One region of the Streptococcus sp. oral taxon 431 genome, then DNA from elsewhere that is predicted to be linked to it. Evidence: predicted binding sites of a transcription regulator. Region 1 holds the regulator's gene; the other holds the start of a gene.
What was found. Region 1 encodes Rex, which represses fermentation and respiration genes when NADH is low (regulators of the CRP and FNR family bind a similar motif). Its sites were predicted from a motif close to TTGTGAANTANTTCACAA; they were not measured.
Positions count from the first base shown of each region.

Region 1 (5,700 bases):
CGCGAACCACTTACTGCAAAACTGGTTGCAAATATGTTGGTCAAAGCCGGAGTTAGTCGTGTATTGACACTTGACCTCCATGCCGTTCAGGTTCAAGGATTCTTTGACATTCCTGTAGATAACCTCTACACAATCCCGCTTTTTGCCAAACACTACTGCGATAAAGGTTTGACTGGTTCAGATGTGGTTGTTGTCAGTCCTAAAAACTCTGGTGTAAAACGTGCTCGTAGTCTTGCAGAATACCTAGATGCTCCAATTGCCATCATTGATTATGCACAAGATGATTCTGAACGCAGTCAAGGTTACATTATCGGGGAGGTTGAAGGTAAGAAAGCAATCTTAATCGATGACATTCTGAATACTGGCCGTACCTTCTCTGAAGCTGCTAAAATCTTAGAACGTGACGGTGCAACTGAAATCTATGCAGTTTCAAGTCATGGACTATTCGTTAACGGTGCTGCAGAGTTATTAGATGCAACAAATATCAAGGAAATCTTGGTTACAGATTCTGTTGTGACAGAAAGTAGAAAACCTAAAAACGTACAATACATCACTGCTAGTGAATTGATTGGTGATGCTATGGTTCGTATTCATGAAAGAAAACCAGTTAGTCCACTATTTAAATAGAAATTAGGTGAGTTTTTGATTTATTTGGATAATGCTGCAACGACTCCGATGTCTTCAGTAGCTATCTCAGCAATGACTCAAGTCATGCAAGAAACTTATGGCAACCCTTCTAGTATTCATGGCCATGGGCGTCAAGCAGGTAAACTATTACGAGAAGCTCGTCAAGAACTAGCAAGTTTACTAGGAACAAAGCCACAACATATATTCTTTACCACTGGTGGTACTGAAAGCAATAATACTGCTATCATCGGCTACTGCCTTCGCCATCAAAATCGTGGGAAGCACATTATCACTACTGCGATTGAGCACCATGCTGTTCTAGAACCCATCAAATACTTGGTTGAAAATTTCGGTTTTGAAGTGACTATTTTACAGCCTGAACATCAAGAAATCACTGCAGACCAAGTCAAAAATGCACTGCGTGAAGATACCATTCTTGTTTCTACTATGTTTGCCAACAATGAAACTGGTACACTGTTACCTATTGCTGAAATTGGTGAGGTTCTAAAAAATCATCCAGCCGTCTATCATGTCGATGCAGTTCAGGCAATCGGTAAATTAGAGATACTTCCCGAAGAATTGGGAATTGATTTTCTCAGTGCTTCTGCACACAAATTTTATGGTCCAAAAGGAGTTGGTTTTCTCTATGCTGCATCTACAGATTTTGATTCCTACCTTCATGGTGGTGATCAAGAGCAGAAAAAAAGAGCAGGAACAGAAAATCTTCCTGCCATTGTAGGAATGGTAGCAGCTCTAAAGGATGATCTTGAAAACCAAGCACAAAACTTTAAAAAAGTTCAACAACTAAAAGACACCTTCTTAAAGGAAATGGCTGAGACAGACTATTACCTCAATCAAGGGAAAGATCAGCTACCTTATGTCCTTAATATTGGATTTCCAGGTCAACGAAATGATCTACTACTTCTTCGTCTGGATCTTGAAGGGATTTCTATTTCAACTGGTTCTGCTTGTACTGCAGGTGTCGTTCAGGTTAGTCATGTTCTTCAGGCTTTCTACGGAGAAGACTCTCCTCGCTTACACGAATCCGTTCGCGTCAGCATTTCACCTCAAAATACAGAGCAAGAAATGATCACTCTCGCACAAACTCTAAAAGAAATCATTGGAGGATAACTCAATGGCATTCGAAAAAACTATTAGTCTCAAAAATTGCCGTTACGATTACACACTTAGCCCAACTGTCAAAAAGTTTACTCTAAAAGATAACACTTTTTTTGAAACAAAGGTTGGTAACTATGAACTAACACGCCTTCTTGAGAAGGTTCCAAATAGTGGGGAAGGTTTCCAACTTAAGATTATTATCAACAAAGACTTAACAGGTGCAAAAATCAACATCACTGATAAATTTGGTCTGCGTTTGGTTGATATCTTTAAGTCAGAAGAAACTCATATCCACCAAGAGAAATTCTACTTCTTGATGGACAGTCTTGTTGAACGTGGTGTCTTCACTAAAAGTGAAAGATAGAAGGTCCCTATGTTTCGATTAACCTATAAGGATACCTATCAAGTCGATCGCCTTTTAGAATACGAAGATTACGAAGCACTCATGCTGTCACTTTCAGGATGTGTGACTCTTCCAGATACGACCGTCATTACTTCTCTTACCTATAAGGGAAAAGAAATCTATCAAGGTCTTCTGGGAGATCTCTATCGTTTTCTATTTCACTATGATTTTACAAAGATAAACTAAGATTTTCTTAGTTTTTTCTTGTTTTTGTTGATTTTTTCACAATCTTTCTATAAAATAGTAGTTAGAAAGGTTGTGATTTTGTGAAAGAAAAACAGTCCACTATTCCTAAAGCAACAGCAAAGAGACTTTCTCTTTATTATCGTATCTTTAAAAGATTTCATGCAGAAAAAATTGAAAGAGCCAACTCAAAACAAATTGCCGAGGCCATTGGTATTGACTCTGCTACTGTTAGACGAGATTTTTCCTACTTTGGTGAACTTGGTCGCCGTGGATTTGGCTACGATGTCAAAAAACTAATGACGTTTTTTGCTGATCTTCTAAATGATAATTCTATTACAAATGTTATGTTGGTGGGTATTGGTAATATGGGGCATGCACTCCTTCACTACCGTTTCCACGAACGAAACAAAATGAAAATCATTATGGCTTTTGATTTGGATGATCATCCTGAAGTTGGGACAAAAACTCCTGATGGAATCCCAATTTATGGAATTTCCCAAATCAAGGATAAAATAAAGAATGCAGATGTTAAAACTGCAATCTTAACAGTTCCGAGTGTCAAATCACAAGAAGTAGCTAATCTCCTTGTCGAAGCAGGTATTAAAGGAATTTTAAGCTTTTCACCCGTTCATCTCCAACTTCCAAAAGATGTGGTAGCTCAGTATGTAGATTTAACTAGTGAATTGCAAACTCTCCTCTATTTCATGAGAAAAGAGGATTAGAAAGCGAAAGCATTTATGAAAAAACCAGTTATTGGGATTACAGGAAACGAAAAAGCTCATCCTGATGATGAGCTTATGATGAGCTATGCTGCGAAAGGCTTTGTTGAAGGAGTCAAGGAAGCTGGGGGAATTCCCATTATCCTACCAATTGGTGATCAAGAAATGGCTAGTTACTACATTGACTTGATTGATAAACTCATTTTAACAGGTGGACAAAATGTCGATCCAAAGTTCTACGGTGAGCCTAAAACAATCGATAGTGATGACTACTACCTTCAACGCGATATTTTTGAGTTAGCACTCATTGAAGAAGCAATCAAACAAAAGAAACCAATTTTTTCTGTTTGTCGAGGCACTCAGCTCTTTAATGTGGCTATGGGAGGAACTCTTTATCAAGATATTGAAGACCATTGGCAGGATACTTCAGCCGAGTATACAACTCAACGTTTAGTCACCGAGCCTGATACTATTCTTCGAGAAATCTATGGAGAAATCTCCCATATCAACTCTTTCCACCATCAGAGTATTAAGGACCTAGCTCCAAATCTCAAGGTTGTAGCTCATGATCCTAAAGATGGAATTATCGAGGCTGTTACAACAACGGATGGTTTTCCTTACCTCGGTGTTCAATGGCATCCAGAATTTCTCTTTGAAAATCGCCCCAAAGATAAAACACTTTTCGACTATGTCGTCAATGAATTGTAAAAACCTGTATCATATACAGGTTTTTTACACCAGATCCGTCTTCTCACGGTAACTAAAATAATCGGAATGTGAGACGATAAGATGATCCAATAAGACCAACCCCATTAATTCGCAGGCTTCTTTAACAAGCTTCGTAACATGGTCATCATTTCTACTCGGCATGACAGCACCAGATGGATGATTATGAACCAGAATCACAGATGTTGCCATATGCTTCAAAGCATAGTGGAGAATTTCCCTTGGTTCAGCAATACTTCTAGTAGCTGAGCCGATAAAAATGGTTTGCTGATGAATGATTTGATTTTGAGTATTCAGATAGAGCGCCACCAGGTGCTCTTGTTTTTTATCTCCCAGTTCAGCTTGCATCTTTTTAGCCAGTCTTTGACTACTGAGGATACTCTCTGCCTCAATGGTTTCTTGTTTATGAATACGATGGCCCAATTCAATCATGGCTTGCAATTCAATAGCTTTTACTCTACCTATACCTGATAAACTCTGTAGTTCTTGCAAGGTCATTTTTTTCAAATCAGTTAAGCAATTTAATTGATTCAATACTTTTTGAGCGATTTCAAAAACAGTAGATTGACGAGTTCCTGTTCTAAGTAAAATAGCTAGTAATTCCTGATTACTCAAACTCTCTACTCCTTCTGTCACCAGCCGTTCTCGTGGTAAGAGCGAATCTTGTTGAAAAGAAATACTATACATAAAAATCCTCCTCACTTAATTATTCGTGAGAAGGATGGTAAACCAGATAAAATTTATCTATTTTTAAATATTTTCAAGAGCAAGACGCAAATCTTCAATCAAATCATCAACATTTTCAAGACCAATTGATAGACGGATTTGATTTTTAGTTACCCCTGCTGCTTCTAGATCTGAATCAGACAACTGGGCATGAGTTGTAGTTGCTGGATGAACGACTAATGATTTTGCATCTGCTACGTTGGCAAGGTTTGAAAAGATTTCTAAGCTATCAATCACCTTACGCGCTTCTGCTTCTCCACCCTTAACGTGGAAGGTAAAGATAGAACCTACACCTTTTGGTAGGTATTTTTCAGCCAAGGCATGGTAAGGGCTATCAGCTAATTTTGGATAGTTAACTTTTTCAACCTTTGGATGCTTCACAAGGAAATCAACGATTTTTTCAGCGTTTTGAACATGGCGTTCTACACGGAGAGAAAGTGTTTCAAGACCTTGCAAGAGCAAGAATGAGTTAAATGGTGAAAGGGCAGCTCCCATATCGCGAAGCAATTGAACACGAGCAGCAACGATAAAAGCTGCAGCACCAACATCACGAGTATAGCTGATATTGTGGTAGCTTGGATCTTCTTCGACTAATTGAGGGAATTTCCCTGAAGCTACCCAGTCAAACTTCCCACTATCAACAATAACACCACCAATAGTTGTACCGTGTCCACCGATAAACTTAGTTGCTGAGTGAACCGCAATGTCAACACCATGAGAAAAGACATTGATGAGGTAAGGTGTTGCAAAAGTATTGTCAGTAACCAATGGAATCTGGTGTTTATGAGCAATTTCAGCAATCTTTTCAATATCAGGAATGTTGATAACTGGATTACCCAAAGTCTCGATCAAAACAAGTTTGGTATTATCTTTAATAGCTACCTCTACTTCTTCTAGATTATCGATATCTACAAATGTTGTGGTAATTCCATATCGAGGAAGGGTTTCCTTCAAAAGGTTAAAGGTACCACCGTAGATAGTTGAAGCTGCAACAACATGATCACCTGCGTGAGCAAGTCCAAGAATAGTATAAGTAAGAGCTGCCATCCCAGATGCTGTGGCAAGAGCACCAACACCACCTTCAAGAGCTGCAATACGCTCTTCAAAGGCTGAAGTTGTTGGGTTTGTGATACGAGTATAGATATTACCAGCCTTCTGAAGTGCAAAAAGTTCTGCACCTTCTTGTGTATCTTC
Region 1 covers NZ_CP014264.1:1,192,324-1,198,023, forward strand. The annotation lists gene AXE83_RS05560 (ribose-phosphate diphosphokinase) at 1-627, shown strand, start outside; gene AXE83_RS05565 (cysteine desulfurase family protein) at 643-1,758, shown strand; gene AXE83_RS05570 (DUF1831 domain-containing protein) at 1,763-2,110, shown strand; gene AXE83_RS05575 (DUF4649 family protein) at 2,120-2,335, shown strand; gene AXE83_RS05580 (redox-sensing transcriptional repressor Rex) at 2,416-3,057, shown strand; gene AXE83_RS05585 (gamma-glutamyl-gamma-aminobutyrate hydrolase family protein) at 3,073-3,762, shown strand; gene radC (RadC family protein) at 3,787-4,467, opposite strand; gene AXE83_RS05595 (O-acetylhomoserine aminocarboxypropyltransferase/cysteine synthase family protein) at 4,531-5,700, opposite strand, start outside.

Region 2 (5,700 bases), 770 kb from region 1:
GGCAATGTCCGCGTCCTTCCTCAACTCCATACCCTCCTCTACGATAACCAACGCGGTGTTTAAGATTAGAAAGAAAAAAACATGTCACAACAAGAAGAAATGAAAAACCTAAGCCTACTGGGCAATAAAGAAACCAACTACATTTTCGAGTATCAACCCGAAGTCCTCGAGTCCTTTGACAATCGTCATGTGGAAAATGATTATTTTATCAAATTCAACTGCCCTGAATTCACCTCGCTTTGCCCTATTACCGCTCAACCAGACTTTGCGACTATTTATATTTCCTACATTCCTGACAAGCTCTGTGTTGAGTCAAAATCCCTTAAACTCTACCTCTTTAGCTACCGAAACCATGGAGATTTTCATGAAAACTGTATCAACACTATCGGGAAAGACTTGGTCAACTTGCTAGACCCTCGCTACTTAGAGGTGTGGGGGAAATTTACACCTCGCGGTGGCATTTCAATTGACCCTTACTACAACTACGGTAGACCTGGAACCAAGTATGAAGGCTTGGCAGAACAACGTCTCTTCCAACACGACCTCTATCCAGAGAAAATTGACAACCGCTAATACTCTTCGAAAATCTCTTCAAACCGCGTCAACGTCGCCTTGCTGTAGGTATGGTTGAGGCTGGGCAAAAACTCAATTTCAGGAGAAAATGAAGTAAATATCCTCACAATAAAACGCATAGCATCAAGTTTTTTCAATACCTGATACTATGCGTTTTTCTAATTCCAAAGACTTTTTTCCCAGCCTCTTCATCTACAACCTCAAGCAGTGCTTTAAGCAACCTGCGGCTAGTTTGCTCTTTGATTTTCATTGAGTATCAACAGATACAAAAAAGCCCTGTTCCTCATCATGAGGAGCAAGGCTTTTTGAGTTTCGATTATTCTTCAGTTCCAAGGAAGTTTTTAGCAACTAGAGCTGCAAGAACTCCACCAACGATTGGTGCAAGGATGAAAATCCAAACTTGTTGAAGAGCTACACCACCTACCAATACAGCAGGAGCCAAGCTACGAGCTGGGTTTACTGAAAGTCCAGTGATGTTCAAGCCAGCTAGAATCAAAGCTGTCAATGACAAACCAATCACAAAACCAGCAATTGCGCCATTCCCTTTGCTTGCTGAAGTTACAGTCATGATGACCAAAACAAACAAGAATGTTGCGATTGTTTCAAACAAGAAACCACCAAAGACAGTTACTCCGTTTGCCAAGGCATTTTCACCAAGACTTGCAGTTGACATACCTGAATTTGCCAAGAGGAAGAGTACAGATCCAGATGCAAGGAAAGCACCAACCACTTGTCCGAGGATGTAGTTTACAAGCTCTGAAGATGACAAACGTTTGTTAACAAACATAGCGATAGAAACAGCTGGGTTCAAGTGAGCACCTGAAACAGTTCCGATTGAGAAGGCTGCGACTACGATTGCCAAACCAAAAGCAAGAGCAATCCCAAGGTGTCCAAGACCTTCAACACCATTTCCAAAAACAACAGCTCCTGTTCCGATGAACACAAGCATAAAAGTACCAATTAATTCAGCAACAAATTTTTTCATGATAAGTCTCCTTTTTTCAAACTATGTATTAGTCTATCAGAAGAAGGAAAGGGTTTCAAGAAATGTGCTTGGAAAATTTTGTGTAAGTTTTCACATTTAATAGTCGAAATCTAATATTGAAAAGATTGAATGACTTCTTTCAAGTCAGCTTGTAAACTATTTCTCTGGTCGAGTTGAACATAGACTTCTAAGAGACAGGATCTAAAATTGGAAAATTTATAAAAATCTTCCGTCTCTTCTATCGGGAAATCAAGTGACTTTATCCAAGAGGTTAGTGTCGCTTGATCCACCTTGCCTTGCAAAATAGGTTCGTAAAGAACTCTGGCTAAGCGCCATTCCTCATCATCTATAAATCGAACCGTAATTCTTTTAAATAGTTGGCCAAGTATGTCAAATACTTCATGAACTCTGTTTTTAGGAAAGTCTGGATGACAAACAACTTCAGTCAAAAGATCAGCCCCATGAGCAAAAGCATGCACCCAACCATATTGAGTTGAAAAACCTGTCGTATCCTCTTCTTTTTCAAGGTAATGCAACCCTTGATTGAGCAACGTATTTCTGATATCAGTTTTAAGCACTTGATAAAAAAGAGACTGTTGGTTGCCATCGGCAGATAAGAGATTGGCATAAATAAGTGCCCTAAAAGAACGTTCAAGCGTTGAAGCTCCTGCCTTATCAATCTCTTTATCTAGGCCACCATCAGAAACAATCATAGCAGCAATCAACTGAAATTGCTCCTTGGTAAATAACTCTTCTTGAATCCCTCTAGCCAGACTGGTAAAAACCAATTCATCGCGAATCTCTGGACTCGGATCCCCTATGTGCTCAAGCAACCACAGGATTTCTTCTTGACGATAGCTCGGTTTTGCTTCTACTACTTTTCTTTTCAATTCTGGATACATCTGCCTACCTCCTATCATACACATCTATTATACAACATTCTTTTCTAGCTATCTTCATTATAAGAAATAAACATGTTAGTCTCAGATAGTTTTTTCACTCTTAGAGGGTTAATTTTTTCCAAAAACCAAGTATTTGTTTGACACAAATTTCACAAAGGTGTATACTGAAACGTGATAGGACTTCTTTTAGAAACCTATCACGACTCACTTATAAACCTTTTGCTGTTCTTTTATGAACGTTTGAATGGTATCACGGATACCGAGGAGGAATCATATGTCTAAAGTAGCTATCGTTACAGGTGCAGGTCAAGGGATCGGTTTTGCAATCGCAAAACGCTTGGTTCAAGATGGTTTTAAGGTTGGAGTTTTAGACTACAACGCTGAAACAGCTGAGAAAGCAGTTGCTGAATTGTCAGCAGATAAAGCTTTTGCTGTTGTAGCTGATGTGTCTAAACAAGCAGAAGTTGCTGCAGCTTTCCAAAAAGTTGTCGATCATTTCGGAGACTTGAACGTTGTGGTAAACAACGCTGGTGTCGCTCCTACTACACCTCTGGATACAATTACAGAGGAGCAATTTGCTCGCACATTTGCTATTAACGTCGGTGGTGTGATTTGGGGAGCACAAGCTGCTCAGGCTCAATTTAAAGCACTTGGTCACGGTGGTAAAATCATCAATGCTACTTCTCAAGCAGGTGTTGTCGGAAATCCAAACTTGACTGTATACGGCGGTACAAAATTCGCTGTTCGTGGTATTACTCAAACATTGGCGCGTGATTTAGCAGAGTCAGGTATCACTGTCAACGCCTATGCCCCAGGTATCGTTAAAACACCAATGATGTATGATATCGCTCATGAAGTTGGAAAAAATGCAGGAAAAGATGACGAGTGGGGTATGCAAACATTCGCAAAAGATATTACATTGAAACGCCTATCCGAACCAGAAGATGTAGCTGCAGCAGTTAGCTTCCTTGCTGGACCAGATTCAAACTACATTACAGGTCAAACCATTATCGTTGATGGTGGTATGCAATTCCATTAAGATATATAAAAAGAGGTTGGAAAATGATCCAACCTCTTTTATCATCTCCACGATTCCAATTTTCGGAGTCGTTTTTTGTCATTTAAAACAATCTTTCTGTCCTATTCATGCTTCAGAAATGAAAGGATTTCTTCAAGACTAGCGGAACTTCCTTGCTCTAAATAGCGTGATTTACTACCATTTTGATAGACTGAAAGATTCGGAACGGTTTGGATATCCATTTCTTTTGCAAAGGCTGTAATTTCATCCTTTTCATCAGAATCACTATCCAAATAATAGACCGTCTGGTGACTTTTTTGAATCGCTAGAGCCAAATTGGGCACAAACTTTTGACAGTAGGGACAGGATTCTCTTCCAATGTAGACGACAAACTCGTCGCCATTTGCAAGTTTGGAGCGCATTTCTTTCATATTGATTGCTTTGGTATACTGAATAGCTTCCTGATAAGTTTTTGGAAGAACAGGCTGACTGAATTTCCAAATCATAAACAAAATCGGCATAGCAATTCCAATGATAAGCAAGCTAAGTTTTTTATTGACACGCACTAGCATCTCCGTCCTTTTCTAAGTATTTTCCCTAGTCTAATCGCCCACGACAAGATATAAAATCCAACCGATAGATCTATAATATCGCACATTCTGAAGACAAAGTCTTTAGTAAACTTTATTAAATAAATGTCATTCTAAAATCTCAACAATATAACTCTATTGTTGCACTTTTATGATTTTATTCTCCCAACTGGGCACTGTAGTTGATAATTTGGTCAACTGTATCAGACAAGAATTGGATGGTATCACGGAGTGGTTTATCCGTTGAGATATCGGCTCTGATAATCATAGCTGATTCAAGTGGTGTTTTGCTACCACCTGATTTGAGGAGATTGAGCCAGTCTCTAGCTCCATTCTCAGAGTTTTTAAGATGAAGGTAACCAGCAGTCGAGATGACAAGTCCTGCTGAATAGGTATAACTATACAAGCCCATGTAATAGTGAGCTTGGCGCATCCAAGTCAGTGCTGCATCATCATCAATCTCAATAGCATCTCCCCAGAAATCCGTCAAGACTTCTTTCATAATACTGTTGAGTTTGCTTGCCCCAAAGGTTTCTCCTTCTTCAATCAGTGTATAAACCTTACGTTGGAAGGCTGCTTCCAAGAGGTGGGTGATAAAGTTATGGAAGTAGGTATCTGTCAAGCGGTGAGCAAGAGCGAATCGTTTCTGACGTGGATCATCAGACTGGTGTTCCAAGTAATCACTTAAAAGCAATTCATTGAAGGTTGACGGTGCTTCGACATAGTAGGTAGACATGTGAGCATTGAAGTAACTTTGGTGATTGTCAGAAAAGATGAATTGACCAGAGTGACCAATTTCATGAATCAAGGTATAAACATCGCTCAAACGACCTGTCCAGCTCATGAGAACATAAGGATGCACACGGTAGGGATCAGCTGCATAGCCACCAGAATCCTTACCACTATTAGCAGCAAAGTCCACCCAGCGTTCTTCTTGATAGCGAGCAACTTCTTGACTGTATTCTTGACCCAAAGGTTCTACCGACTTCATAACCAAATCGTAGGCATCATCAATAGTCACTTCAGGATTCAGAGCACTGTCCAAGTCCAATTTCCAGTCCGCAAAGGTCATCTTCTCAAGACCATTGACCTTGGCAACATGCTTGAGGTATCTCTGAGCGACTGGCGCAAAGTCCTTCATGATGAGGTCAATCTGGCGATCAAACATGGAACGATCTACTTCTTGCTCAGCTAAAAGATAGTCAAATACTGAGTCGTACCCCTTCATATCTGCCAAGAGTTTTTCAGACTTGACTTGGGCTAGATAGGCTGCCGCAGCCGTATTTTGGTGCTTACGAAGTCCTTCTGAAAAGGAACGGAAGGATTTCTCACGAACTTCAGCATCCTCGTGATTTTGGTAGAAATTTTCATAGGTCACAAAGCTATTTTTGTAAGTCTTCCCATGGGCTTCAAAGTCAGCCATTTCAAAGTCGCCAGCTCGCATCTTAGTATAGATATCCTGTGGACTATAGAAAACTTCACCCAGATTAGTCAAGGCCTTCTCCACATCAGCCCCAAGATAGTGGGCTTTTTTGATTTTCGCCTGACGAATAGCCGACGTCAAATGTGGTAAGTTACCCAAACGGTCCAAGACTTCCTCATCTGCAGCCACTAAGGCATCATCAAAGAAGG
Region 2 covers NZ_CP014264.1:419,283-424,982, reverse strand. The annotation lists gene queE (7-carboxy-7-deazaguanine synthase QueE) at 1-63, shown strand, start outside; gene queF (preQ(1) synthase) at 82-573, shown strand; gene AXE83_RS02060 (MIP/aquaporin family protein) at 890-1,558, opposite strand; gene AXE83_RS02055 (DUF2785 domain-containing protein) at 1,669-2,460, opposite strand; gene AXE83_RS02050 ((S)-acetoin forming diacetyl reductase) at 2,735-3,499, shown strand; gene AXE83_RS02045 (thioredoxin domain-containing protein) at 3,601-4,050, opposite strand; gene pepF (oligoendopeptidase F) at 4,226-5,700, opposite strand, start outside.
Region 2: a site for Rex is predicted at 2,598-2,615, ahead of AXE83_RS02050 ((S)-acetoin forming diacetyl reductase). Genes of this name have one in related genera too.